One region of the Mesorhizobium sp. B2-3-10 genome, then DNA from elsewhere that is predicted to be linked to it. Evidence: predicted binding sites of a transcription regulator. Region 1 holds the regulator's gene; each other region holds the start of a gene.
What was found. Region 1 encodes HrcA, which represses chaperone genes, less so after heat shock. Its sites were predicted from a motif close to GTTAGCACTCNCNNNNNGNGAGTGCTAAC; they were not measured.
Positions count from the first base shown of each region.

Region 2: groES (co-chaperone GroES) is a predicted target of HrcA. The motif match lies at 1,951-1,979, and genes of this name have one in related genera.
Region 3: FJ943_RS23380 (co-chaperone GroES) is a predicted target of HrcA. The motif match lies at 7,794-7,822, and genes of this name have one in related genera.

Region 1 covers NZ_VFVT01000001.1:426,916-436,413, forward strand. The annotation lists gene FJ943_RS02170 (TAXI family TRAP transporter solute-binding subunit) at 1-385, opposite strand, end outside; gene FJ943_RS02175 (YciI family protein) at 642-1,010, shown strand; gene FJ943_RS02180 (RNA polymerase sigma factor) at 1,018-2,262, shown strand; gene FJ943_RS02185 (glutathione S-transferase family protein) at 2,272-2,898, opposite strand; gene cysK (cysteine synthase A) at 3,058-4,038, opposite strand; gene FJ943_RS02195 (LysE family translocator) at 4,216-4,833, opposite strand; gene FJ943_RS02200 (sorbosone dehydrogenase family protein) at 4,950-6,293, opposite strand; gene FJ943_RS02205 (hypothetical protein) at 6,398-6,595, opposite strand; gene hrcA (heat-inducible transcriptional repressor HrcA) at 6,699-7,781, opposite strand; gene rph (ribonuclease PH) at 7,937-8,653, shown strand; gene FJ943_RS02225 (VOC family protein) at 8,836-9,246, shown strand; gene rdgB (RdgB/HAM1 family non-canonical purine NTP pyrophosphatase) at 9,246-9,498, shown strand, end outside.
Region 2 covers NZ_VFVT01000002.1:601,964-611,461, reverse strand. The annotation lists gene groL (chaperonin GroEL) at 1-1,526, opposite strand, end outside; gene groES (co-chaperone GroES) at 1,592-1,888, opposite strand; gene FJ943_RS09610 (class I SAM-dependent methyltransferase) at 2,053-3,063, opposite strand; gene FJ943_RS09605 (hypothetical protein) at 3,022-3,789, shown strand; gene FJ943_RS09600 (TetR/AcrR family transcriptional regulator) at 3,809-4,435, opposite strand; gene FJ943_RS09595 (MFS transporter) at 4,560-5,747, shown strand; gene FJ943_RS09590 (D-arabinono-1,4-lactone oxidase) at 5,753-7,054, shown strand; gene FJ943_RS09585 (alanine racemase) at 7,051-8,196, shown strand; gene FJ943_RS09580 (helix-turn-helix domain-containing GNAT family N-acetyltransferase) at 8,273-9,223, shown strand; gene FJ943_RS09575 (AraC family transcriptional regulator) at 9,231-9,498, opposite strand, start outside.
Region 3 covers NZ_VFVT01000008.1:204,768-214,265, reverse strand. The annotation lists gene FJ943_RS23430 (ABC transporter permease) at 1-605, shown strand, start outside; gene FJ943_RS23425 (ABC transporter permease) at 697-1,695, shown strand; gene FJ943_RS23420 (nucleoside hydrolase) at 1,756-2,730, shown strand; gene FJ943_RS23415 (DUF1236 domain-containing protein) at 2,845-3,153, opposite strand; gene FJ943_RS23410 (hypothetical protein) at 3,223-3,447, opposite strand; gene FJ943_RS23400 (cupin domain-containing protein) at 4,219-4,794, opposite strand; gene FJ943_RS23395 (DUF982 domain-containing protein) at 4,900-5,208, opposite strand; gene FJ943_RS23390 (hypothetical protein) at 5,347-5,571, opposite strand; gene groL (chaperonin GroEL) at 5,632-7,263, opposite strand; gene FJ943_RS23380 (co-chaperone GroES) at 7,323-7,637, opposite strand; gene FJ943_RS23375 (usg protein) at 8,024-8,302, shown strand; gene FJ943_RS29710 (hypothetical protein) at 8,391-8,531, opposite strand; gene FJ943_RS23370 (ATP-binding protein) at 8,596-9,498, opposite strand, start outside.

The sequences.
Region 1 (9,498 bases):
CCTGGCTGGCGACGATCTGGATGTAATTGGGATAGATGGCGGCGATGCCGCGCAGCTTGTCCAGCTTGCCGGGGAAGCCGGCCTCGGCATTGCCCTCGGCGGCCATCTTGACGGAATCGCCGAGCGCGAACGCGATCTCGCCCTTGCCCTGCTGCAGGAGGTTGAGGTTCTCGACCGAGGCCTTGGTCGCCTGCACCTGGGTGCGGGCGCCCTCGATGCCCTTGCCGTAGATTTCCGACAGTGCCACGCCGAGCGGATAATAGACGCCCGAAGTGCCGCCGGTCAGCACATTGATGAATTCCTGCGCGGTGGCGGACACCGCACCAAGGCCAAGGGAAAGCGCCATCGCGCCGGCAGCAATAAACGTCTTTCTGAAGTTCAACATCCGGTTTCCTCCCTGAAATATTGGCCGCATCGCCTCCCTGACGCGAACCGGGCGAGTTTAGACAGCGGAGGGGAAATGCCAACCCGCAATTCCGCTCGTTAGACGAATGGTTGAGAGTGTCGCCAAACATATGCCCGCTTGCACAAGGCGCGGCCGGAGCCGAAAGTTTTTCCAGCGCCTGTCGAAATCGGCCAAGGTCGCGCGACATACGTTCGGCCCGCAACGAAGCGGCCTTCGAAACCACGGGAGAAGACCCATGCGATACATGCTTATGATTTACGCCGACGAAGCCGCGATGGCGAACGTGCCGACCGAGGCGACCTATCAGATGAGCGCCGCCTATGACGCCTACACGGAAGCGCTGAAGAAGTCCGGCACCTGGCTGGCCGGCGACAGGCTGCGCCCGAGCCAGGCGACCACCCTGGTCCGGATGACTGACGGTAAGACCAGCGTGCTCGACGGCCCCTATGCCGACACCAAGGAGCAGCTTGCCGGCTTCTACATGATCGAAGCCGAGGACGCCGACGCCGCGATCGCCTGGGCGGCGCGCTGTCCGGCGGCCAGCACCGGGACTGTCGAGGTGCGGCCGATCTGGGAAATGGCCGACTATCTGCCCAGGAAATGACGGCGTGATGGACACACGCCCCGAAATCGCCCGGGTGGCCGCCGAGACGGCCGCCCGGCAGAGCTACGGCAAGCTGGTCGCCTGGCTGGCGGCGCGCACGCGCGACGTGGCTGCCGCGGAGGATGCTCTGGCCGACGCCTTTGCGGCGGCGCTTGAACGCTGGCCGCGCACCGGCGTGCCGGAAAAGCCGGAAGCCTGGTTGCTCGCGGTGGCAAGGCGGCGGCGTGTCGACGCGGTGCGGCGGCGGCTGACCAGCGAAGCCGGCCGCGACCATCTCAAGCTGATTGCCGAGGAGGCGGAGGCGCGCATGACCGATGAGGACCTGCCCGACGAACGATTGCGGCTGATGTTCGCCTGCGCCCATCCGGCGATCGAACCGGGCGTGCGGGCGCCGCTGATCCTGCAGACCATCCTCGGCTTCGATGCCGCGACGATCGCTTCCGCTTTCCTGCTCTCGCCGTCAACGATGGGCCAGCGCCTGGTGCGCGCCAAGAGCCGCATCCGCGAGACCGGCATTCCGTTCCGCGTACCGGAGCGAGCCGAACTCGGCGAAAGGCTGGACGCGGTGCTGGAGGCGATCTACGCCGCTTTCGCCGAGGGCTGGTCCGACCCGGCCGGTACCGAGACGCGGCGCCGGAACCTCGCCACCGAAGGCATCTGGCTCGGCCGGCTGGTGGCCTCGCTGCTGCCGGACGAACCGGAAGCGCTGGGCCTGCTGGCTCTGATGCTGTTCGCCGAAGCGCGCCGCGCCGCGCGTCGCGACACGGCCGGAGAGTATGTGCCGCTCGCCGAGCAGGACCATGCACTGTGGGATCACGCCCTGGTCGACGAGGCCGAAGCCCTGCTCTGCCGTGCCGCCGCCATGGGCACGATCGGCCGCTATCAGCTCGAGGCGGCGGTCCAGTCGGCGCATGTGGCGCGACGGCTGAGCGGCCGCACCGACTGGGCGGCGATCCGCGCGCTCTACGAAGCGCTGTTTTCGATCGCGGGATCACCGGTCGTGGCGATCAACCGCGCGGTGGCGATCGCCGAGACCGAGGGCGCGGTGGCGGGGTTGGCGGCTCTTTACGTGCTGGGAGACGACAAGCGGCTCAATGACTACCAGCCCTACTGGGCCGCGCGGGCCGGCCTGCTGGCCAGGCTCGGCCAGGCACCGCAGGCGCTCGAAGCCTATGATCGGGCGATCGGCCTCGAGCGCGATCCGGCGGTGCGCCGCTTCCTGCAGGCAAGACGCGCCGCGCTCATACAGTGAAGTGTCCGCTCAGGCCGGCCACATTTCGTGCGACGTGTTGAGCGTCTTCATGAGCGGATGCTCGCGCAACCGCGCCCACAGGCGTTCGATACCGGGCCAGGCCGCCCGCGCCATGTCGATGTCGGGATGCCAGGCCACCAGCATGACGAGATAGATGTCGGCCAGCGACATCTGATCGCCGGCGAGCCAGTCGCGGTTGCGCAAGGCTGCATCGACGACGGCAAACCCGCGGTCCATCTCGGCGACCGCCGCCTGTTTCACCGCCTTCGTGCCCTCGGCATCCGTCGTGTAGCGATGGGCGTAGTAGAGCCGCAGCATCGCCGGGTAGAGCACCGAGGACATGAACGCCATCCAGCGCAGGAACTCCGCGCGCGCCGGTTCATCGGCGGTCGGCGCCAGGCCGGCTTGCGGGTGGCGCTCGGCGAGCAGGATGCAGATCGCCGCCGATTCGGTGACCGAGCGTCCGTCCGGCAAGGTCAGCACCGGCACCTGGTTCAACGGGCTGATGGCGAGGAAGGCCGGATCGGGCGCCTCGCTCTTCAGCACGTCGATCTGCTGGAAAGGCGCATCGATCAGCGCCAGCGCCGCCTCGACGACAAAGCCGCCGCTGCCCGGACGCGTGTAGAGCTTGTACATGAAATCCTCCCCCCGGCCCGAACCAGGGCGCGCTCGAGATTTGCACCGGAAGCAGGGGCTACTCAAGTCGGGTAAGGACTCCACGGCAGGTTTTTCAACGGGCCAGGCTCAGGACGCTAAACAAGCTACGTTAGCGCTGCTGTTCTTGGGTATCGAAGCCTAAGCTCCCAGCCCCTCGAACAGGATCGTCGACAGATACCGCTCGGCGAAATCGGGGATGACCACGACCAGGGTCTTGCCCTTGTTCTCGGGCCGCGAGCCGACGACGATGGCCGCCTGCAGGGCCGCGCCCGAGGAGATGCCGACCGGCACGCCTTCGAGGCGGGCGATGAGGCGCGCATTGGCGACCGAATCCTCGTTCGAGACCTTGACGATCTCGTCATAGACCGTGGTGTCGAGGATTTTTGGCGCGAAGCCGGCGCCGATGCCCTGGATCTTGTGCGGGCCGGGCTGGCCGCCCGACAGGACCGGCGAAGCATCCGGCTCGACGGCGACGACATGCAGCGCGGGCTGGCGCTTCTTCAAAACCTGGCCGACGCCGGTGATGGTGCCGCCAGTGCCGATGCCGGCGATGAAGATGTCGATCCCGCCCTGGGTGTCGTTCCAGATTTCCTCCGCCGTCGTCTTGCGATGGATCTCTGGATTGGCCGGGTTTTCGAACTGCTGCGGAATGATGGCGTTGGGGATCGTCGCGGCCAGTTCGTCGGCCTTGGCGATGGCGCCCTTCATGCCTTTCGGGCCTTCGGTCAGCACCAGTTCGGCGCCGAGCAGCGCCAGCATCTTGCGGCGCTCGACCGACATTGTCTCCGGCATGGTCAGGATCAGCTTGTAGCCCTTGGCGGCGGCGGCGAAGGCGAGCGCGATGCCGGTGTTGCCGGATGTCGGTTCGATCAGCGTGGTCTTGCCGGGGGCAATCTTGCCGGCCGCTTCCAGCGCCTCGATCATCGCTACGCCGATACGGTCCTTGACCGAGGCGATCGGATTGAAGAATTCGAGCTTGGCGACCAGATTGGCGACGATGCCCTTCTCCTTGGCGAACTTGTCGAGCCGTACCAGGGGCGTGTCGCCGATCGTGTCGGTGATGGAATCGTAGATGCGGCCGCGGCCGGGCACGCGGGCTGAAGTGACGGGCTTGTTCATTGGTTTCGCTCCCTGGATTTCAGGCAATTGGCAGTAGCCGACAGAATAGGGCTTTCAACCGCGCAAGATAGGCTGCGGCTGGAAAATATCCGAGTGGGGCGCGTGCTGAAAACGCCTGGCACTCGGAAAAGCATTTCCCGAAACAGCCGAAGTAGGGAATGGTTTGGCCGAAACGACCTACTGACGAGCGGCGATCGCCGCCGCCGCGCCAACCATGAAGGCGCCGGCAGTGCGGTTCAGCACCTTCAGCGCGCGCGGCGACTTCAGGAACCAGCGCGCCTTGGCCGCCAGCGCCAGGTAAGGCACCAGCACGACGAACAGGACGACGACCGTCAGCGCGACGAGAATGCCGTAATCGGCAAGCGCGATCGTCTTCAGGTCGACGATGGTCGGCGTGATGGCGAGGTAGAAGATCATCGTCTTGGGGTTGCCGAGCGTCACGGTGAGGCCGGCGACGAAGCTCGACAGCAAGCCGCCCTTTCCCTTCCTGGCTTCGACGGTTTCAGGTGTGATGCCGGCGGTCCAGAAGCGCCAGCCGAGGAAAGCCAGGTAGGCGACGCCGGCCCATTTGATGGCCAGGAAAACCATGCCGAACTCCTGCGCGACGAAGGCGAGGCCCAGCACTACGGCGGTCAGGTAGGTGAGATCGCCCAGCATGAGTCCGAAGGACATGGCCAGCGACGAGCGAAAGCCCGAGCCCAGCGCACGCGCGACCAGCGCGGTGATGCCGGGGCCAGGAATGGCGGCGGCGATACCGAGTGCGGCACTATAGGCGAGGAATCCGGTGAGGGTCATGGCGCTGGCGTCCAAGGGCAGTCGCGCCCTTGTCGCACGAGGCGGCCTCGGGGAGAACGCCCTGAGCGCGGGATTCGCTTGCACCAGACGGCAATGGCCCGGTTCGCAAGCAAGGGTCAGGAGCGGTCGCCACTATAAGTCACGCGCCAGATCGTGCCGTTGCCGTCCTCGGAGACGATCAAGGATCCGTCGCCGGCCGCCGCAACGCCGACCGGGCGGCCCCACACCTCGCCGTTCGAAACGACGAAGCCGGTCATGAAATCCTCGTATTCGCCGGTTGGCTTGCCGTCCTTGAACAGAAGCCGGACCACCTTGTAGCCGGTCCTGTTGCCGCGGTTCCACGAACCGTGCAGGGCAACGAACGCGTCGCCTCGATACGCCTGGGGAAATCCGGCGTCGGCGGGCAAATCCTTGCCATCGTAGAAGGCGATGTTGAGCGGCGCCGAATGCGCCTGCATCAGCACGTCGGGACTGTCAGCCTTGCCGGCGAGGTCGGGGCGCTCGCCCCTGTGGCGCGGGTCCTCATTGTCGCCGATATAATACCAGGGCCAGCCATAGAAGGCGCCTTCCCTGACCGATGTCGCGTATTCGGCGGGCACATTGTCGCCGAGCCCGTCGCGCTCGTTGACGACACACCATAGCGCGCCGGTCGCCGGCTGGACGGTCATGCCCGAACAGTTGCGCAAGCCGGTGGCCACTGTGCGACCGTTCTTACCGTCGGGGTCGAAGGCCCGGACCTCGGCCCGGCCCGCCTCGGAACCCCAACTGGCGCCGAGCGGCTTAGCCTTGACCCAGGCGTCGAGCCCGCCCCTGGGCCTCTTGCCCATGTCCTCGGCGACATTCGAGCCGGAGCCGACGGAAAGATAAAGTGTCTTGCCGTCGGGCGAGAAGGCGATGTCGCGGGTCCAGTGGTGGGTCGAAGGAATGTCGGCGACGATGGTTTGCGGCTCGCCCGAGGCCTTCAGGTCGCCATTGCCGTAGGCAAAACGCACGATGCTGTCGCTGTTGGCGACGTAGACCCATTGCGGGTCCTTGCCCGGGGGATAGAAGGCAATGCCATAGGGCCGGTTGAGACCGCCGGCAAAGATGCTTTTCTCAGCGGCTTTCGCGCTGCCCTTCGCCAGGCGATAGAGGCGGAGCTGGTTGGCCTTGCTGTCGGCAACGAACAGGTCGCCATTGGGCGCGATGCGCACGACGCGCGGATTGTCGATCCCCGAGGCGATCAACTCGGCCGAAAACCCCGGCGGCAAATGCGGCTTTGCGTCCGCCGGCATGTCGATCACGCCGGCGCTGTTGGAGACGGATTTGGTGACATAGGGCTTCGGCAGGTCTTCCGGCTTGATCAGCCGGCGCACGCCGGGCCTGTCCGCCCGCCAGTCGCCGAAGGCGGCCGGGCCTTTGAGCACAGGCTGGTCGGCTTGCTGGGCGAGCGCCGCTGTCGTGACAAACAGTGCGGACATCGCCAGTCCGGCTAACCGCATCACTTCCTCCAATCCGTCATGAAGGAAAGCAACGATCGGTTTGCCCGTGGGTTCCGTTCGCACGATGCGCAAAACTTCTCGGATCAGGTCCCGGCAGCGTAAAAATCGTCGTCCAGGCGTTTTTCCAATTCAACGAGATCGGCCGGCAATGGCAGGCCCATGGCGCGCATCTCGCGCAGTTTTTCGCGCAGCTGTTCCTGAATTTCGTGCTGGTCCTCCGGCTGGTTGACCATCTCCTCGAGCAGCAGACTGATCTGGGCCTTGAACGATTCCAGCGCCATTCTTTTTCTCCTTTGCAGCCTGTCTGGATTTACGGTCCCGCCAGGAAAGTCGTTCGCGGTCGAATTCCGGCATGGAAACCAAAGCAATAATTCCTCGGACTCCTTACCTCAGCATGCGGGAAATCAGCTGTGCCGTATAATCCACCATCGGCACGATGCGGGCATAGTTCAGCCTTGTAGGGCCGATGACGCCGAGCGCGCCGACGACGCGGGCGTCCTTGTCGCGATAGGGCGCCACCACCAGCGACGAGCCCGACAGCGAGAACAGCTTGTTTTCCGAGCCGATGAAGATGCGCACGCCCGATCCCTGCTCGGCGAGGTCGAGCAGCTGGATCAGCCCGTCCTGCGTCTCCATGTCCTCGAACAGGTGGCGCAAGAGTTCGATGTCGGCCTGGGCGGTGACGTTTTCCAGCAGATTGGCGCGGCCGCGCACGATGAGCCGGGCAGGCAGGCCGCTTTCGGCGCCCGCCCACACCGCAAGCCCCTTCTCGACGAGGTCCTGCGACAGCGTGTCGAGGGCGGCTCTCGTCTCTTCCTTGATGCGGGCGATCTCGGTGCGCGCCTCGGCCAGCGTGCGGCCACGAATATGCGCGTTGAGGAAATTCGAGGCCTCGTGCAGTTGCGAGACGGTGATGCCGGCGGGCAACTCGACGACACGGTTTTCGACATCGCCATTCTGCGACACCAGCACGGCAAGCGCCTTGGTCGGCTCCAGCTGGATAAATTCGATGTGCTTCAGCGCCACCTCGTTCTTGGCGGCCAGCACCAGGCCGGCGCCGCGTGACATGCCCGACAGCATCTGGCTGGCCTCGGTCAGCATATGCTCCAGCGTCGCGCCGGAGCCGGAGGCCCGCACCTGCGCTTCGATAGTACGACGCTCCTCGTCGGAGAGGTCGCCAAGCTCCATGAAGGCATCGACGAAGAAACGCAGGCCAGCCTGGGTTGGCAGGCGCCCGGCCGAGATGTGCGGCGCGTAGATCAGCCCGAGATGCTCGAGGTCGCTCATCACGTTGCGGATGGTGGCGGGCGACAGCGAGGACGGCAGGATGCGCGACAGGCTGCGCGAGCCCACGGGTTCGCCGTCCCGCAGATAGGAATCGACGATGCGCCGGAAGATGTCGCGCGAGCGCATGTCGAGTGACTGAAGAGCCAGCGACTGCGAGGCGGGATCGACTGCCTTGGTCATTCGGCTAAAAACCTCCGGTTCAAGGATATAGACTTCGGTGGGCCGCGCGCAACCCGGTGTCTGTGTCGGGTCACCGCCCCTTTTCCTTTGCGCCGTGCCCTGCATGCGTCTAAAAGCCGGCCACGATTCAAAAAAATGACAAGAAAGCAGGCCGAATGCGCCCCTCCAAACGCCAATTCGACGAAATGCGCGCCATATCCTTCGAGCGCGGCGTCTCCAAGCATGCCGAAGGCTCGTGCCTGGTGAAGTTCGGCGACACGCATGTCCTGTGCACCGCCAGCCTCGAGGAAAAGGTGCCTGGCTGGATGCGCAATTCCGGCAAGGGCTGGGTGACGGCCGAATATGGCATGCTGCCGCGCTCGACAGGCGAGCGCATGCGCCGCGAGGCCTCCGCCGGCAAGCAGGGCGGCCGCACGCTGGAGATTCAGCGGCTGATCGGCCGTTCGCTGCGCGCCGTGGTCGACCTGCAGGCGCTGGGCGAACAGCAGATCACCGTCGACTGCGACGTCATCCAGGCCGATGGCGGCACCCGCACCGCTTCGATCACCGGCGGCTGGGTGGCGCTGTATGACTGCCTGCGCTGGATGGAAGCGCGGCAGATGGCCAGTGTTTCGAAAGTGCTGAAGGATCATGTCGCGGCGATTTCCTGCGGCATCCATGACGGCCAGCCGGTCATCGATCTCGATTATATCGAGGATTCCTCGGCCGGCACCGACGCCAATTTCGTCATGACCGGCAAGGGCGGCATCGTCGAGATCCAGGGCACCGCCGAGGGCGAGCCCTTCTCCGAAGAGCAGTTCGCGGCCTTGATGGGCCTGGCCAAGAAGGGCATTTCCCGGTTGGTCAGCCTGCAGCAGATGGCGGTGGCCTGAGTTTTCGATGCCGAGCCTGGGCGCCCCCCTCTGGCCTGCCGGCCATCTCCCCCGCAAGGGGGAGATCGGATGTTGTCGAGAGCTTCGCCAATAATCAGCATAGAATACCACGAGCCGGCGCTCGCGCTGCCAATCTCCCTCCTTGCGGGGGAGATGGCCGGCAGGGCAGAGGGGGGCGCCTCGTGACACCCTCCGCCATTCTGGAATCCGCCCTCTATGTCACCGACCTCGCTGAAGCAGAGGTCTTCTACACCGATATCCTCGGCCTCACTCTCCTCGGCAAGGTTGACGGCCGCCACCTTTTCTTCCGCTGTGGCCCGGGCGTCCTGCTCGTCTTCAACGCCGAGGCGACCAGAATTCCGCCCGCGCCGGACGCAAGGCTGAAAGTGCCGCCGCACGGCACGGTCGGCGAAGGCCATCTGTGCTTTGCCGCGAGCGCCGCTGAAATCGAGCTTTGGAAAACCCATCTCTTGGCGAAGAAAATCGCCATCGAAAGCGAATTCGAATGGCCGCAAGGTGGCCGTTCGATCTATATACGCGACCCTTCGGGCAATTCGATCGAGTTCGCCGAGCCGAGAATCTGGGGCCTTTGATGCATTCGCCAAACCTCCATACGCTTGATGGCAAGAAGATCGTCGTCGCCAGCCACAATGAAGGCAAGCTGCGCGAATTCGCCGAGCTGATGGGGCCGTTCGGTTTCGAGGCGAAATCGGCCAAGGCGTATGGCCTGCCCGAACCGGACGAAACCGGCACCACCTTCGAGGAAAACGCCTACATCAAGGCCTTTGCCGCCGCAAAGGCGACTGGCCTGCCGGCACTCTCGGACGATTCCGGCCTCTGTGTCG
Region 2 (9,498 bases), on a different contig from region 1:
GAGGCCGCGTCCTGGAGGGCCGTGCGCACGACCTTGACCGGATCGACGATACCCATGACGATCATGTCGCCATATTCGCCGGTCTGGGCGTTGTAGCCGAAGGTCGCGCCCTTGTTCTCAAGGATCTTGCCGGCAACGATCGAGGCTTCCGCACCAGCGTTGGCCGCGATCTGGCGGGCCGGAGCCTGCAGCGCACGACGAACGATGTTGATGCCGGCGGCCTGGTCGGCGTTGACGCCTGTCACCTTGATGTTGGCCGAAGCGCGCAGCAGGGCAACGCCACCGCCAGCAACGATGCCTTCTTCCACGGCCGCGCGGGTCGCGTTGAGGGCGTCATCGACGCGGTCCTTCTTTTCCTTGACTTCGACTTCCGTCGCACCGCCGACGCGGATCACCGCAACGCCGCCGGCGAGCTTCGCCAGACGTTCCTGCAGCTTCTCCTTGTCGTAGTCCGAGGTGGTCTCCTCGATCTGCTGCTTGATCTGGGCGACGCGGCCCTGGATCTCGGCTTTCTTACCGGCGCCGTCGACGATCGTGGTGTTCTCCTTGGAGATCGACACCTTCTTGGCACGGCCGAGCATGTTGAGGCCGACATTCTCGAGCTTGATGCCGAGGTCTTCCGAAATGACCTGGCCACCGGTCAGGATGGCGATGTCTTCCAGCATGGCCTTGCGGCGATCACCGAAGCCCGGCGCCTTGACGGCGGCGATCTTCAGGCCACCACGCAGCTTGTTGACGACCAGCGTGGCGAGCGCCTCGCCTTCGACGTCTTCCGAGATGATGAGCAGCGGCTTCGAGGTCTGCACGACGGCTTCGAGGACCGGCAGCATCGCCTGCAGGTTGGAGAGCTTCTTCTCGTGCAGGAGGATGTAGACGTCCTCCAGCTCGGCAACCATCTTGTCGGCGTTGGTCACGAAATAGGGCGAGAGATAGCCGCGGTCGAACTGCATGCCTTCGACGACTTCGAGTTCGGTCTCGGCGGTCTTGGCTTCCTCAACCGTGATGACGCCTTCGTTGCCAACCTTCTGCATCGCTTCCGCGATCATCTTGCCGACCGACTCGTCGCCATTGGCCGAGATCGTGCCGACCTGGGCAACTTCCTCGGAGGTCTTGATCTTCTTGGCGGCCTTGCCGAGAGCAGCGACCACTTCGGTGACGGCCAGATCGATGCCGCGCTTCAGGTCCATCGGGTTCATGCCGGCCGCAACCGACTTGTGGCCTTCCTGGACGATCGACTGCGCCAAAACGGTCGCGGTCGTGGTGCCGTCGCCGGCGATGTCGTTGGTCTTCGAAGCAACTTCGCGGACCATCTGCGCGCCCATGTTCTCGAACTTGTCTTCAAGCTCGATTTCCTTGGCGACGGTGACGCCGTCCTTGGTGATGCGCGGGGCGCCGAACGACTTGTCGATGACGACGTTGCGGCCCTTGGGACCGAGCGTGACCTTCACCGCGTCGGCGAGGATGTTGACGCCGCGCAGCATGCGCTCACGGGCATCGCGAGAGAATTTTACGTCTTTGGCAGCCATGTTTTAGCTCCTGGCAGGGGCTCGGATAGAGCCCGAAAAATTCAAGTTGAGGGTGAGGCCGATAATCAGCCGATGATGCCCATGATGTCGGATTCCTTCATGATCAGAAGGTCTTCGCCATTGAGCTTGACTTCGGTGCCCGACCACTTGCCGAACAGGATGCGGTCGCCGGCCTTGACGTCCAGCGGGACCAGCTTGCCAGCTTCGTCACGAGCGCCGGAGCCGACGGCGATGATCTCGCCTTCCTGCGGCTTTTCCTTCGCCGTATCCGGGATGATGATCCCGCCAGCGGTCTTGGATTCGGATTCGACCCGGCGAACGACCACGCGGTCATGAAGCGGGCGGAACTTCGACTTTGCCATTTTTTCTTCCTCGATGAGAACGGTGAGAAACAGTTCCTCCGTCCGGCGGCGCCGGACACATAGTTAGCACTCACCAAAGGCGAGTGCTAACGTGGCGCTGAAATAGGCCGCCGACCTGCCAGAGTCAAGGCGCGCGGAGCGCCTCTTGGTAGGATGGCGATGACTTATCGAAGCTTGGCCGAACCGAGCACCAGGAGCGGACAACGTTCCGCCAGGGGATAACTGCCGCTTGGCACGACGCGCACCTGGTCGAACCAACCGCGCGCCTCATCCTCCAGCATGGCCAGCGTCGCGAAGCTGTACTTCGTTTCGGAGCCCGCATAGACGTCGATCGTGTTGATGGATGCCATACTCCATCCGGTGCATGCGGCAAGGGCCTCCCGATTCGGAAACAGCTTGTCGAATGCCGCACGGATTGCTTGCACATCGACGCTGCTGTCGCAGTCGCCGGTCGTGCACGCCATGGCTATCCGCCATTTGAGCGCGTGGAAATTCTCGATTCCGCCGGCCAGGACCAGAGCTTCGATGCCGCGCAGGTCATCCGCGGTTTCCGGCCGAGCAAACACGCGGATCGCCGCACGCCGGCCAGGCTTTAGCACCCTTGCGATTTCACCGAACAGCGAACCGCGCGCGGCCTTGGTATCGACCGCCGACAGGCAGCCGTCGCCGATGACCGCGTCGAAACATTCCCGCTCGACCGGGAGGTCAAGCCAGTTGCCGGCCATCGCCCTTCGCGAGATGTTGTCGCCGGCCCATACGCCGGAAATCATGGCAGCCGATTGATCGATCGCCAACATCGATCTGCCTAGAACCGCCAGTTCAGGTGTCACCCCAAGCAGAAGTACATCGGCATTTCCGAGATCGAGTTCGCGCTCGAATATGCCGACGGTTTCCGGCGTCGGCCGGAGCGGGGCGTCCAGGAGCTTCCAGTGCCGATGATAACTGTCCCAATGATTCGTCATGCAGACCCGTTGGAGCCCAGGAAAGTCTGGCATTGATTGATTAGAGCCGCTTAATGGAAGTGGGGATGGAAGCCAAGAGGTTAGCTGGTGGCGCGCATCATTGTCATAACGCATGAGCATGACCGGTTTCTGGGTCGCCGCGGCCTTCTGCTGCGCCGGAATAGCCGTTACATGCTTTTCGATATTCTCGAGGACCTGAAGAGGCGGGGCCATTCGGTCCGGATTCAGCCTGGCCTCTCCGGACAATCCAGCGCCGATGTCGCGGTTCTGCACGTCGATGCGACAACGACACCGGCAGATTATCTCGAATATGCGCGGAGTTTTCCCTTATGCCTCAATGTCGGGGCCGCCGACATATCGAAACGGCGGGTAAGCGGAGCGCTTCTGGCCGAGGGCGACGGCTGGCTGGGCCCGGTCATCATCAAAAGCAATCTCAACAACCAGGGCATTCCGGAGACACGGCTCAATCGGCGGTCGAGGCGTGCCGGCCAACCGGCACCCTTTGCGCACGTGCCAGCCATGCCGTCCTACGAGGTCTACCAATCCCGGGACGACGTTCCCGATGGCGTCCTCGATCGCGATGATCTGGTCGTGGAAAAGTTCATCCCGGAAAAAGAACCTGACGGCTTTGCGGTGCGCTTCTGGGTGTTTTGCGGAGAGCGCGAGCGCTGCACCCGCTACGTCTCGCCAAACAGCCTGGTCAAGGCATCGGAAACGATCCGGCGCGAGCCCGCCGCTGTTCCCGACGAACTGCGCGAACGGCGGCGTGAACTCGGCTTCGACTATGGAAAATTCGATTTCGTCATGCATGAGGGCAGGGCTGTTCTCCTCGATGCCAACAAGACGCCCGGCCGCCCGCAGAACCTGGTGAAGATGTTCGCGGCCGGCGCTTCCGACCTGGCCGATGGTTTCGAAGGCCTCATCCGCCGGGCGAGATAAGGTCCCCGGTTGCCGGTCGCTAAAGAAACAGCCGCAACTGGGTGTGGATGATCGATCGGTAATCCTCGATGGTCCGGCGGCTTTCCGCTTCGCCCTGCGCAAGCGCCAGGCGCACAACGCCGCCGGCGAGCTGGAAGATCAGCAGAACCATGCGTTCGAATTGCTCGTGCTTTTCCGGCTCGAGCAAGGCGATGACGTGGTCGCAGAACATCTTGGCCTGATGCCGGGTTTCGGCGATGTCGAGATTCTTCAGCGCCTTGTCGGCCTGGATGGCGTTCTGCAGATCCTGGATGGCCGGATCGCCGGCGACCCGGCTGAGGTAGTCGTCAAGCAGCCGGTCGGACGCGGCGATGACGTCCTTGGCTTCGCGGACATCGGCGACGATCGCCGTCAATCGCGACCGGCTGACCTCCGAGAATCGCTCATAGAGCATCGCCAGGATCGCCGACTTGTTGGGGAAGTAGTGGTAGACGGTGGCGATCGGCCCGCCCGCCAGCATGCCGACCTCCTTCATGGTGACGGCATCGATGCCCTTCTCGCCGATCAGCCGCATGGTGGTCGACAGGATGGCGTCGATGCGCTCGCGGCTGCGCTCCTGCTTGGGCCTGCGCCTGGGCTCGGTGATCGTTCGACTTGCTTGCGTCATGCACCGATCTTTCGCACGAGTTCCCAAATTCCGGTTGACAAGAAATATGATCAAGTATCAGTTTCTGAAATACTGACAGAGTGTCAGCTTTTTTGCCGTGCGGCAAGGACGTTGGGAGGCGCCTATGGCTTCGACAAGCGCTGATCTTCAGGGCGAAGGCGACTGGCTGGTCGGCAATCCCAGCGGCGGGCAGCTCGCCTCGGCCCTGTGGATCGGGTCGGTCGGCCTGCTCATTCTCGGTCTGCAGCCCGTCCTGCTCGGCGCCCTCTATACCGAGGGCCATGTCAGCGGCGACGAACTGGCGTTGGTCGCCACCGCCGAGATGATCGCCATCGCGATTGGTTCGGCGATCGTCGCGATGCTGCTTTCCGCCCACAACATGCGCTGGAAAAGTGCCGTCCTCCTGCTGCTCTTGGCGCTGGCCAATGTGTGGACCGCCTATGCCGCCGGCGCCAACACGCTGATGGCGGCCCGCGCGCTGGCCGGCCTTGCCGAAGGCGGCCTTGTCGCGGTCGCCACCGAACTGATTGCCCGTTCGCGGCGCGCCGAACGCATCGGCGGCTATTTCGTCACCATGCAGACCCTGGCGCAATGCGCTCTTGCCCTGGTGCTGGCGCTCTATGTCATTCCAGCCGCCGGGTCGGCGGGCGGCTTCCTCGTTCTTGCCGTCGTCTGCGTCGCGTCGCTGGTGGTCGCCTTTGCTGTCCCCGCCGATTATGCCGATCTGCCGAAGGACGAAAACCTCGCCAATGTGCTGACGGCTTCCTCGATCACCGCGCTGTTATCGGTCTTCTGCTACTTCATGTTCTTCGGCGCCGTATGGGCCTTTCTGGAGCCGCTTGGCGCCCAATTCGGCATCGATGGCCGCACCGTCGGGCTGATCGTCTCGGCCAGCCTCGCGGCGCAGGTGCTGGGCGCGATGACGGCGACCGTGTTCGAGGCGCGCATCGACTATCGGCTTGCCATCACGGCGATCGGCCTCGTCGCGCTTGTCGCCTCGCTCGTGCTTGCCAGCGGGCCCGGCCTCACGATGTTCTGGGTCGTCGCCCTGATCATGGGTTTTATCCTGCTGTTCATCGTGCCCTACCAGATCCGGCTGGCGATCACCGCCGACGAGACCCGCACCGCCGTGCTGCTGGTGCCGGCCGCCCAGCTTTTCGGCCTGGCGATCGGACCGGTCGCGGCGTCGCTGCTCATCGACGGCAAGGAGTTTCGCCCGGTTCCCGAGTTCGCCGCCGCAAGTGCTGTCGCCAGCGTGGCGTTGCTCGGCCTGTTTGTCCTGGCGGCGCGGCGTCGCCGCGCGATTGCGTGAGCCCCATGTCGAACAGCTGGAGCAACTGGTCCGGCTTTGTCACCGCCGAGCCGCGGCTGCTTGCCAGTCCGGCAGATGCCGGCGAACTCGGCGATCTCATTCGCACCGCACCCGGCCCGGTCCGCGTCGTCGGCGCCGGTCACTCCTTCACGCCATTGGTGAAGTCCCAAGGCACCATCCTGTCGCTGGAGAAGCTGGAAGGGCTGGTTGCGCATGACGCGAAAAGACATCAGGCGCGTGTGCGGGCAGGGACGCGGCTTGGTCCGCTCATGCACATGCTGCAAGGCATCGGCCAGGGCCTGCCCAATATGGGCGACATCGACCGCCAAGCGATAGGCGGCGCCCTGGGCACGGCCACCCATGGCTCGGGGCCGACGCTGGGCGCGTATCACACACAGCTGGAAACGGTGCAGATCGTCGACGGGCTTGGCAAGGTCCGCGACTTCAAGCGGGAAGGGGATCAGGAAACGATCCATGCGATCGGCGTTGCGCTTGGCGCCTTCGGTGTGCTCAGCGAAGTGACGTTGAACAACATCGCGACCTACCGGCTGCGGCGCCGCAAATGGGTGCTGCCGATAGCCGACATGCTGCGCGATTTCGAAACGATGATGAGCGAGCACCGGTCGGCCGAATTCTACTACATCCCATTTTCAGGCTACGCGCAGTTCATCGCCAGCGACTTCAGCACCGAGGCGACCACTCCGCGCCCGACCGACGATGACGAGGGCTCCCTGCGCACGCTGCGCCGCCTGCGCACCGGGCTTGCCTGGCTGCCGTCGCTGCGCCGCAGGCTGATCCTGGGCGCGGTCGCCAAGGTGCCGGCCGAGGATTACGTGCAGGACTGGCTCAACGTCTATGCCAGCGACCGGCAGACCAGGTTCAACGAAATGGAATATCACCTTCCGTTCGAGGAGGGGCCGAAGGCGCTGGCCGAGATCATCGAACTGACCGAGAAGCATTTTCCGGAAGTCTATTTCCCGATGGAAGTGCGGTCGGTGGCATCGGATGAATTCTGGCTCTCCCCTTTCCACAAAAGGCTCACCTGTTCCATCGCCATCCACCATGACGCGGCGAACGATCCGTTGCCGTTCATGCGCGCGGCCGAGCCGATCTTCCGCAGATATGGCGGCAGGCCGCACTGGGGCAAGATGCACAGCCTGAAAGCGGCCGACCTGAAAAAGCTCTATCCGCGCTGGGACGATGCGATGGCGGTGCGCCGCGACATCGATCCGCAAAACCGCTTCGTCTCGCCCTATATGGCCGACCTGTTCGGCATCGAACCCAGTTCTTTCGGCATCCAGCCATGAAGGCGTATTTCGCCACGCTTTCGGATGCGCTGAGAGAGGCGGACATTTTCCAACCCTGCCTGCTGCTCGACCTCGATCGGCTGGATGGCAACATTGCCCTGGTGAAGAAGCGGCTTGACCCCAGTCTTGCCGTCCGTTTGGTCGACAAGTCGCTCGCTTGCCTCCCGCTGCTCTCCCATATCGGCAAGGCGCTTGGAACCCACCGCCTCATGACCTTCCATCCGCCGATCACCGAGGCGGTGCTGAAGGCGTTCCCGGATGCGGATCTGCTGTACGGCAAACCGATGCCGGTTGGCGCGGCCAGGGCGGTGCTTTGCAGAGGCGACGTGGCTTGGTCGCGGGTCTGCTGGCTGATCGATACACAGGAGAGACTGGCGGAATATGGCGCGCTCGCCGACGAACTCGGCGCCGAATTGCGCATCGCTTTCGAAATCGATGTCGGACTGCATCGCGGCGGCTTTGCCGAACCGGCGGCCCTGTCGCGGGCGCTGAATGCGCTGCCTACCCACAAAGGGCTGCGCTGCGAAGGCGTCATGGCCTATGAGGCGCATGCGCCGCACATACCCGGCCTGTTCGGTGGACCGGCCAAGGCGTTGGCGCAAGCCTCCGAACAGGCCGCCGCTTTCGTCGCGCGCCTCGGCGCCGACCAGCGCCATGTCCTGAACATTGGCGGCAGCAAGACCGCGCTGCTTCATCATGGCGGCATCGCCAATGAAGTGTCGATGGGCTCGGCCTTCGTGCTGCCCGTCGATTTCGACACGCCCGGCCTTGAGGGCTTCCAGCCGGCGGCCTTCATCGCGACGCCAATCCTGAAAGTGGTCGAGCCGATGCTGCCTGGCCCGCCGGCGGTCTCGCGCCTGCTGCAGGCGCTGGGCCGGTTTCCGCGCAAGGGCTGCTATCTCTATGGCGGCAAGTGGATGGCCGAACCGGTGTTTCCCGAAGGCATGACGACAAACGGCCTGCTTGACCTGTCTTCCAACCAGCAATTCATGGGTCTGCTCGCCCAGGCCGTCGTCAGGCCCGGCGACTATGCGTTCCTGCGGCCCACGCAGAGCGAGGCCGTGCTGCAGCACTTCGGACCGATCGCGGTGCTTTCCGGTGGCAGGATCGTCGACCGCTGGCCGGTGTTGCCGATGCTGTAAGCATCTCGGGCGCCTTCCCTAATGGCTGACTCCGTCAAGTAAATGATCGATCCTGTGCCAGCAGGAGATGACTCGAATGACAATCCACCATCAGCCAGACAAGGCTGCGCCCAACAAGGGCCTGATCGATGCGGTGCGGGCGTTCAACCGCTTCTACACCCGCCAGATCGGACTGCTCGATGAAGGGCTGCTGAAGAGCGCCTTCTCGCTGACCGAGGCACGCGTGCTCTACGAACTGGCGCATCGTGACGGACTGACCGCGACCGATCTCGGGCGCGACCTCGGTCTCGACGCCGGCTATGTCAGCCGTTTGCTGAAGAAGTTCGAGCGCCTTCACCTCATCTCCAGGGCCACGCTGACTTCGGACGCTCGGCAATCGTCGATCGCGCTGACGCCGGCGGGCAGGAACGCCTTCGCGCCGCTGAACCAGGGTTCGCACGATCAGGTCGCGGCGCTGCTCGATCGTCTGCCTGCGTCGGAGCAGGACCGGCTGGTCAAGTCCATGCGGACCGTGCAGCGTCTGCTGGACGCCGGTGCAGAGCCCAAAATCCCTTATCTGCTGCGGCCGCCGCAGGTCGGCGACATCGGCTGGATCATCCGTCGGCAAGGCATGCTCTACGCGCAGGATTATGGCTGGGACGAAACCTATGAGGCGCTGGTCGCCGAAATCCTCGCGGCGTTCGTAAAATCCTACGATCCGAAATGGGAGCGCGGCTGGATCGCCGAGCGCGAAGGCGAGGTCGTCGGCTCGGTCTTCGTCGTGCGCAAGTCGGATCAGGTGGCCAAGCTCAGGCTGCTCTATGTCGAACCTTCGGCACGGGGGCTCGGCATCGGCAAGCGCCTGGTCGAGGAATGCATCGGCTTTGCCCGCGCCAGGGGGTACAGGACGCTGACTCTATGGACCAACGATATTCTGACCGCCGCCCGGCACATCTACCAGGCGGCCGGTTTCAGGCTGATCGAGGAAGAGCCTCACCATTCCTTCGGCAAGGATCTGGTCGGCCAGAACTGGGAACTGGAGCTGTAGCAGCGCGTCATGCCTTGACGGGCACCCAGATCTCCAGCCCGCCATTGCCGGTGTGGGCATCGAATTCAGGCCCGTAGCGCTCGAATTCCGGCGCATCGGCAACCTCATGGCCGGATGCCGGCAGCCAGCTGTTCCAGATCGTATTGATCGTTCGCCGGATGGTCGAGATGTGTTCGCGATGCGTGAAAACGGCGTGTCTCTGCGCCGGCACCCGCACCCGTTGGAACTCCTTCGGCAGATCGGCGAAGTCGCGCACCTCGACGCCGACGACATAA
Region 3 (9,498 bases), on a different contig from region 1:
TGGCCATGCTGTTCGTGCTGCAAGGCGCGGCCCTTCTGGTGCTCGGCGCCCCGGGCGGCGCGGCGGCCGAATGGCTGAAGGCGCTGATCTCGGGCACCGTGCCGATCCCGGGCCTGCCCGACGCCGTCGACGCGTGGCTGCCCAAGGCGCTGCTGGTGCTGATCGTCTGCCTCTGCATCGTCTGGATACCGCTTCGACGGTCGCGCCTCGGCCTTTCCATCTACGCCATCGGCTCCAGCGAACTGGCGGCGTTCCGCAGCGGCGTGCCTGTCGCCCGCACCAGGGTCATCGCCTACGCGCTGTCAGGCCTGTTCGCGGCCATGGGCGGGTTGGCGCTGACCATGAGCACGGGCATCGGCGCGCCGATCCCCGGCCCCTATCTCCTGGCCAGCGTCGCCGCGGTCGTGCTGGGCGGCGTGGCGCTCGGCGGCGGCAAGGGCGGCCTGCTCGGCCCCATCGTCGCCGTCTTCGTGCTGCGGCTGGTGCGCACGGATCTCACCTTGCTCGCCATCGACCCCAACGTCACCGCCATCATCGAAGGCCTGATCATGGTCGCCGTGGTGATGTTCGGCGCCTTCATCACGATGCGAGGGCGGCAATCATGAAATTCACCCGCAGCGCTGTACGGCGCCGTAGAGCACCATCCCTCCAGAACACCACCACCAAGCCCCCCTCCTCGCGAACGGGAGCCACTCCATGAGCACCACCGCGATCACGCCCGCGCCGGTCTCCTTCGGCCGCCGCATAAAACGCTTCATGGCCGACCGGCCCCTCATCCCGCTGATCATCCTGCTGGTTATCCTGGTGGTGATCCTGCAGATCCTGCGCCCCGGCATCGTCAACGAGCGCTGGATCGCCAACACCATCAAATTCGCCATTCCGCTGGCGATCCTCGCCGGCTGCCAGACCATGACCATGCTGACCGGCGGCATCGACCTTTCGGTCGGCACGGTGGCGACGATGAGCGCCTTCATCATGGCAACGCAGATCGTCAGCCAGGACCCGGCTGTGGCCTTCCTCCTGGCGATGATGCCGGCGGTGCTGATCGGCCTCGTCAACGGCATCGGCGTCGGTGTCTTCCGCGTCCACCCGCTGATCATGACGCTGGGCACCAGCCTGATCGGCACCGGCTGCCTGCAGGTCTACCAGCGCACGGTGATCGCGTCCGGCGCCAAGATCCCCGACTTTCTCGCCTGGCTGGGTACCGCTGTCACCCCTGTACTCGGCTTTGCCTTCCCCAACGCCCTGCTGCTGTTCGTGCCGCTGGCGGCCCTCATCGTCTTCACGCTTGCCCGCACCGGCTTCGGCCGCCTGCTCTACGCCGTCGGCGACAATGAGCGCGCGACGCGCTTGTCGGGCGTGCAATACTGGCAGGTCATCACGGCGCTCTACGTCACCTCCAGCGTGCTCGCCGGCGTCACCGGCCTGCTCTATATCGGCCTGATCAAGGCGCCGTCGCTGTCGCTCGCCGAACCGCTGGTGCTGCCCTCGGTGGCGGCGGCCGTCATCGGCGGCACCTCCATCTTCGGCGGCCGCGGCGGCTACACCGGCACCATCATCGGCGCGCTGATCCTCACGGTGCTGACGACGCTGCTGACGATTTTGCAGATGCCGGAGGGAGCGAGGCGGATACTGTTCGGGTTGATCGTCCTGTTCGTGACGGCGGCCTATCTGCGCATTGTCGAGGACAAGTAGGCGCGGGCCGACTATTGGCACGGGGCAGCCACAGGCTTTGGCGACAAGGGAGACGAAATCATGGAAAAAATCATCCTGGACTGCGATCCGGGGCACGACGACGCCATCGCCATCCTGCTTGCGGCGGGAAACCCGAATATCGACCTTCTCGGCATCACGACGGTTTCGGGAAACCACAATGTCGAGAACACCACGCGCAATGCTCTGGCCGTATGCACCGCCTACGGCATCAAGGTGCCGGTGGCGAAGGGCTCACCCGGCCCGCTCATCGGCGACCAGGTGCTGGCCGTCGAAATCCATGGCGATACCGGGCTCGACGGCCCCGTCCTGCCGCCCGCCTCGTTCGAACTCGACAAGCGGCATGCCGTCGACTTCATCATCGACACGGTCATGGCACACGAGCCGAAAACCATCACGCTGGTGCCGGTCGGTCCCTACACCAACATCGCGCTCGCCATCCGCAAGGACCCACGCATCATCGATCGAGTGAAGGGCGTCGTCGCGATGGGCGGAGCCTACACGCGCGGCAACATCACGCCAGCGGCGGAGTTCAATGTCTATGGCGACCCCGAGGCCGCAGACGTCGTGTTCCGCGCCGATTGGGATGTCACCATGGTCGGCCTCGACCTCACGCACCAGGCGCTGGCCACTCCGGACCTGCAAAACAGGGTGCGCGCCGTCGGCGGCCCGATCGCCAAGTTCATCCTCGATATCTGGGAGTTCATAGCGACCACGCATGGCGGCCTCCTGCAGATCGAGTATCCAGCCGTCCACGACGCGTGCTGCGTCGCGGCCATGATCGACCCGACCGTCTTCACCACCGAGAAGGCCGATATCCGCGTCGAAATCGCCGGGCGGTGGACCAAGGGCATGACGGTGTGCAATTTCGAGAAGATGGGCGGGATGCACCATTTTGGCGGCACTGCGAGCGAGCAGGTCGACTTCCGCCATACCGTGGCGATGAAACTTGACCATCCGAAATTCTGCGGCCTGATCGTCGATGCGCTGGAGCGGCTAACCCACGCCAAGGCCTGACGGGTGAAGGTTTCGGCGATGTTCACAGGGATTAAGTGGCTCCGCATAGAAAGCCCGCCGCGCCATTTGCGGCACGGCGGGCCGCCCCCGTTGGCCAGGGGCAAGCTACCAGCATCACTCGATGATCTGCACGACCCTGCGTGTATCGGGATCAACCAGAACCGCATGATCGCCGACAACAGTGTATTTGTATCTGACGTCGGGGACGTCGATTGTATGAAGCTCGACAGTGTCAGGGAGAGCGGAGCCGACGTTGAGTTCGACGCCGAGCAGGCTGACTGACGCGAGTTTTTGCTTGTGGATGTATTCGCGAACGACCGTCTGCTGCTCAGGCTTGAGAATTACGACGTCTCCCGCGAAGGAAGCACCAATTCCAGCCACAAGCGCGAGGGCCGCGACAGCGCCGACAAGATACCTTTTCATGACAAGTCCTTTTGTGAACTAAGACACATTTTCAGAGGCCAGAACAATTCTGGCCTCTGCCGCAGCCAATCAGCCACCATTGGCAGGTGCCGCTGGCTTCGCGGGCGCTGAAGTGGCCGGAGCTTCCACCTTTGGCGCCTCAACCTTCACGTTGATGTCCTTCCCGCCGCCGCCGCCGATGTTGATGACACCGGTAAATATCAGCAGGACAACGATGGCGATTATCGCAAGAACAATAGCGACCGCAGTGCCGCCGCCACCTCCAGAGTTAACAACAGTTGGGCCGTCAGCCATGACTTTCTCCTCTCCTATTCTTTGAGTTGTCACCGGTCAGCAACGGCTCCCGCTGCATTGCGTTCCCAGGCAAGGCTTAGGTCTAATAATTGGCAAGACTGAAGTCGTATGCGGCAACCCATTTCTTGCCGATACGTTGGGTTTCGCGCCGGAGCAACGCAGCCAATCACCCATCATCGCGGAATCCAGCTCGACCGCCGGATATTCTGAGAGCGAGGCAAGCAGTGACATCAGCCCAGAGACCGAGCATCCACGACGACAATCGCCCCGCAAATGACAATGATGTTCAGGCCCCGGAAATCCCGTCGGGCCCGCCCGTCTGTCTGAGTGAGGACGCCAACATGGTCGATCTTGTCAGGCGAACCGAGCGCTTGGCCATCGCCGTTGTCGTGGGAATGGCGATCTGCCTGACGCTTATCCCGGCGATCTATGTTGCCCTCACCTACGGAATGTAGACGGTATCAGTCGTCTGTCCGCTCCGAGGCAGGCGCAATCTCTTCACCACCTGCTTTCTCCAGGCTTGCTCCCATTGCGCCTGGCATGCCGGACATGTTCCCGCGCGCCATCAATCCCGAGAATCTCAGACAAAAAAGAACCCGCCCCGGCGTCAACCGAAGGCGGGCTCTCTCCGTTTTCCAGTCCGTTGATAAAGCATTCGACGGCTATCAACCTCCAATGCCCGAGAGCGTTCCACCGGAGTGATGAACTATGCTTCGATCTGCCCGTCGATCGTTCCGAGGCAGGGCCTGCTCTCTTTCGCCTTCGGCGAACTCAATCTTTCTTCCACGCCGCCAGCAGCGGGCCCTTGCTTCCATAGACGGGGTCCTTGCGCGGACGGCCGACCTTGGGGATCGTCACCACCGCCTTGGCGTGGTCGGCGGTGGTCGTGCATTCGTCATAGGTACCGGCCGGCGGATAGGCGCCAACGACGAGAAAGTCGTCCGAAGCGGAGATGCGCTGGTGCCCCGTGCCGGCCGGAAGAACCGCGACATCGCCGGCCTTCAGCGCCAGCGTTCGGCCCTTCTTGCCGCCAAACCGGACCTTCGCCGTGCCACGCGCCACGCCGAGCACTTCGTGGATGCGCGAATGGTAGTGAACATAATCGTAGATGCCGTTGCGCCAGCTGTCTCCCCAGCCATTGGCCGAGAAAAGCGCCTCTAACACGGCCGCGGGATCGAAGTCTTCCGGCAATCTCACTGCGCCGCGATAGACGACCAGCGGCCAGGACGGATGATTGGGCACCAGGCCATCATCGCCAAACCTGAACTCGTTCGCTTTGCGCGGCCTGACAAGGTCGGCCGCATGACGGCTGTCCGGTCTTGCGGCACCGGTCACCTGTTCGGCCACGACGTCGCCTCGCCTCGGGGAACCAACGCTGATTCAACCCGATGGCCATCGCTTGGTTCCCCGCGGGCTCGCGCCCGCCACCGCCGCGAGGCGGATCGCTGAAGATCAGGCGGACCTGCCGCCTCGCCCTGCCTGCAGCGCATTGTCCATCGCAGCGGCCGGCGAAACCATATCCGGCAGCAATATGTCGTTGCGGCGTGCGAAGGTGACCAGCGTCGCGCGCACCGTCTCCGGGTCGATCTCACCGGCGATGCCCGCCTTGCAGGCATTGAGGGCGACGGCATGAGCGCCGTTGCGGCTGGCGGCCGGCCAGTCCTGCAACAGCGCGTAGGCTTCCATCACGCTTTCGATCTTCCTCGGAAAGCCCATTCCGACCAGAATGGTCACCGGTTCTTCAAACTGCCAGCGATTCATGGCTTGTGCCTCCTCTCGATTGTGCGGACCCGCGGCGGGCCGAACACCGGAAGGCGCGGCCCGCCGCGTAAGGTTCATGGGACTGCCCGTAAGGTTCATGGGACTGCCCGTAAGGTTCATGGGACTGAACGTCAGCGCTCAGCCGCCGGCCGAGGCCTCGGACGCCTCCGACACCTGTTGCGCGGCCAGAAACATCAGCGTCGCGGCAACGGTCCGCCGCTTCCAGCCGGCGGCTTCGGCCCTGTCGAGCAGTTCCGCCAGCAGCGGCTTCAGCGCACCGCGGCATTCGCTTTCATAGGCCAGGAACTCCTTTGCCTGATGTGTCGGCGCGGGCACGGGCCCAAGGTCAGCAAGCGCATCCATATCTCTCTCCCTTCAACCGATGCCCGCTCCCTGTCGAGGAGCGGGCGGACTGGTCGGACCTCAGAAGTCCATGCCGGCGCCGGCCGGCATTGCCGGGCTGGCGGCTTCCTTCTTCGGCTTCTCGGCCACCATTGCCTCGGTGGTCACCAGCAGGCCGGCGACCGACGCGGCATCCTGCAGCGCGGTGCGCACCACCTTGGCCGGGTCGATCACGCCCTGGCCATAGAGATCGCCGAACTCGTTGGTCTGAGCGTTCCAGCCCCAGCCGAATTCGCCCTTCTCGCGCAGCTTGCCGACGATGATCGAGCCTTCAGCACCGGCATTTTCCGCGATCTGGCGGACCGGCGTCTCGATGGCGCGGCGCACGATCTCGACACCGGTCTTCTGGTCGGCATTGTCCGTCTGGACAGCATCGAGCGCCTTGGCGGCCCGAAGCAGCGCGACGCCGCCGCCGGGCAGCACGCCTTCCTCGACAGCCGCGCGGGTCGCGTGCAAGGCATCGTCGACGCGGTCCTTGCGCTCCTTGACCTCAACCTCGGTCGAGCCGCCGACGCGAATCACCGCGACACCGCCGGCAAGCTTGGCCAGCCGCTCCTGCAGCTTCTCGCGGTCATAGTCGGAGGTGGTCTCCTCGATCTGGGCCTTGATCTGCACGACGCGGCCCTGGATTTCTTCCTTGCGCCCGACGCCGTCGACGATGGTGGTGTTTTCCTTTTCGATCACCACCTTCTTGGCGCGGCCCAGCATCTCCAGCGTCACATTCTCGAGCTTGATGCCGAGATCCTCGGAGATCGCGGTGCCGCCGGTGAGGATCGCGATGTCTTCCAGCATGGCCTTGCGGCGGTCGCCGAAGCCCGGCGCCTTGACGGCCGCGACCTTGAGGCCGCCGCGCAGCTTGTTGACGACCAGCGTCGCCAGCGCCTCGCCCTCGACATCCTCGGCGATGATCAGCAGCGGCTTGCCCGACTGGACCACCGCTTCCAGCACCGGAAGCAGCGCCTGCAGGTTGGCGAGCTTCTTTTCGTGGATCAGCACGTAGGGCTCGTCAAGTTCGACGCGCATCTTGTCCTGGTTGGTGACGAAATAGGGCGAGAGATAGCCACGGTCGAACTGCATGCCTTCGACGACTTCCAACTCGGTCTCGGCGGTCTTGGCTTCCTCCACCGTAATGACGCCTTCATTGCCGACCTTCTCCATCGCTTCGGCGAGGAAGCGGCCGATCTCGGCGTCGCCATTGGCAGAGATGGTGCCGACCTGCGCGATCTCGTCGTTGCGGGTCACCTTGCGGGCGTTGGCCTTCAGCTCGGCGACGACGGCGTCCACCGCCTTGTCGATGCCGCGCTTCAGGTCCATCGGGTTCATGCCCGAGGCAACGGCCTTGGCGCCCTCCTTGACGATGGCCTGGGCCAGCACGGTCGCGGTGGTGGTGCCGTCGCCGGCAAGGTCATTGGTCTTGGAGGCGACTTCGCGCACCATCTGCGCGCCCATGTTCTCGAACTTGTCCTCAAGCTCGATTTCCTTGGCGACGGTGACGCCATCCTTGGTAATGCGCGGCGCACCGAACGACTTTTCAATGACGACATTGCGCCCCTTGGGGCCGAGCGTCACCTTCACCGCATTGGCCAGGATATCGACGCCGCGCAGCATCTTCTCGCGCGCTTCGGTATGGAATTTTACCTCTTTGGCAGCCATTGGATCACTCCTCTATCTCTAGGCAGCATTCGTTGACTGGTGGATTTTCTAAGAAGCCGTCAGGCGGCCTTCTTCACTTGCGCGGTCTGTTCGATCACGCCCATCACGTCACTTTCCTTCATGATGAGCAGGTCCTCGCCATTGAGCTTGATCTCGGTGCCGGACCATTTGCCGAAAAGGATACGGTCACCCACCCTGACATCCAGCTCGGTCAGTTTGCCGCTGTCGTCGCGCGCGCCGGGACCGACGGCGATGACTTCGCCTTCCTGCGGTTTTTCCTTGGCGGTATCGGGAATGATGATGCCGCCGGAGGTCTTTTCCTCGGCCTCGATGCGGCGGACCAAGATACGGTCATGCAATGGACGGAACGCCATGTCGTTCTCCTCTTGGGACAAACAGGTTTTCAGCTTCCTCCACACCGGACCGGCAATTCGGGCCGATGCGGAATGCGGCGACCCTTTGTCAGGCATCGCGCGCGCATATCGAGCTAGTTTTCCCTTTTTTCGGTTTCAAGAGGCCGGCCAGAAAATTTTAGCACTCACGCCGGCGGAGTGCCAACGTTATGGCGGTCTTATTCGCTCTGCGTCGGGAGCCGCCGCTTGAATTTACGCCTAGATCCGGCAAAATTATCCGAGCCGGTACCATCGCCGGCGCCGGAACCGCTCACCCTCTGAAGGAGTTGTTTGCCGACGGCGCACATCGATGGGCCGAGAGACTTTTTCGCCGTTACGGCCACGGCTGCCGCCGAAAGGAGACACGAATGATCGCAAGCGTCAGCAAGGAGTTCCGCCTCCAGATGGAAGGCTATGGCCTGACCACCGCACAAATCCATTACCGTCTGCCTGACCATCGGAGCCTGCTGCAGCTTTATGTCTGGCAGGACTACGACCTGGCGCCGGAGTTCCCCGAACTCAAGGGCTTTCTCTCCTATTGGGAGCGCGAATTGGACGGGCCGCTTCACTCCGTCCACATCGCCCACCACCGGCTCATCACCCCATCGGAATGGCGGGCGGTCGACGGTGTCATCACGGTCCAGTAAGGGCGGCGTCATCGCGCGGTGCTGACCTTACCAGAAGCCGACCAGCGACCTCAGCATCGCCTTCGCACCCGCCGTCTGCAAGCAAGCTTCAGATACGATGGTTGACCAGCGTCACGCCGAGCCCGGCAAGGATCGAGCCGCGGGTTCCCGGCACCAGCCACCCGGCGCCGCTTGCCGGGGACCGCGCAAGCGCCAGCGAGGCGATGCCGACCGCCGCCAAGTTCGTCATCGAGAACCAGCGGATCAGCGTTTGTCGATGAGATCGCGATGCGCCACGGCCGCCATGGCCGCCCTCACAGCGCCAAACTCCCCTGCTCCGCCCCCTCGGCATTGGGATCGCCGGGCGCCGTTGCCCAGGCGAGTTCGACCAGCGTCACGGTGCGCTTCCCCGTGCCGTCGACCTGGCAGACGATGAGGCCCTGCTCCTCGATATAGGTGAGCAGCCGCCGGGCGCGGCGCATGGAATGCGAGCCGTAGGCGCGGGCAATCGCGCCATCGCTCGGGCACGGCCAGCCCTCCTTCGCCGCGCGCGCGATCATCATGAACACGCCTTGCATGTCCTCCGGCAGCAGCGAAGCGCGCACCGAGACGTCGCGCCACACATCGTCCTCGCTGGCTTCGGCCCCCAGCCCGGCACGGGCGCGCGTCAACATGCGCCGGAAGGCGGGCAGATCAGGCACGACCGAGGCGAGGCCCTCGATGCGGCAGCGCACGACAAACTCCTGGTAGAGCACCCCGATCACGCGGAAGCCCGCGTCAGGTTGTGCAAGAATGGCGCGCAGCACGCGGTCCACCCGCTCGCGCCGCTCCGCCAGATCCTCGGCGCTGACTTGCGGCTCCGCCGGTTCGGGGCGGATTTCCAGCGCAGCCGACTTCGCCGCCATCAACTGGTCGAGCAGGTCCGGCGACGCCACCCGGCGCGGCGCACGCATCGTCTCGGGCGGCGGGGCGGCCAGGATGATGGCGCGGGCATCCTCGAGCGCCGCCTCCGGCAGCGGCATCAGCTTGGGCGTGCCGTTGCGCGGGCTGGTGTCGGTCGGGCCGATGCGCAGGCCGAGCGGCCGGCGCGACAGTGCCGGCCCCAGCGCCATGAACTGGCCGCGCTCCAGATCGCGGAACGCCTCCGCCTGCCGCCGCTCCATGCCTAGGAGATCGGCCGCGCGCGCCATGTCGATATCGAGGAAGGTGCGGCCCAT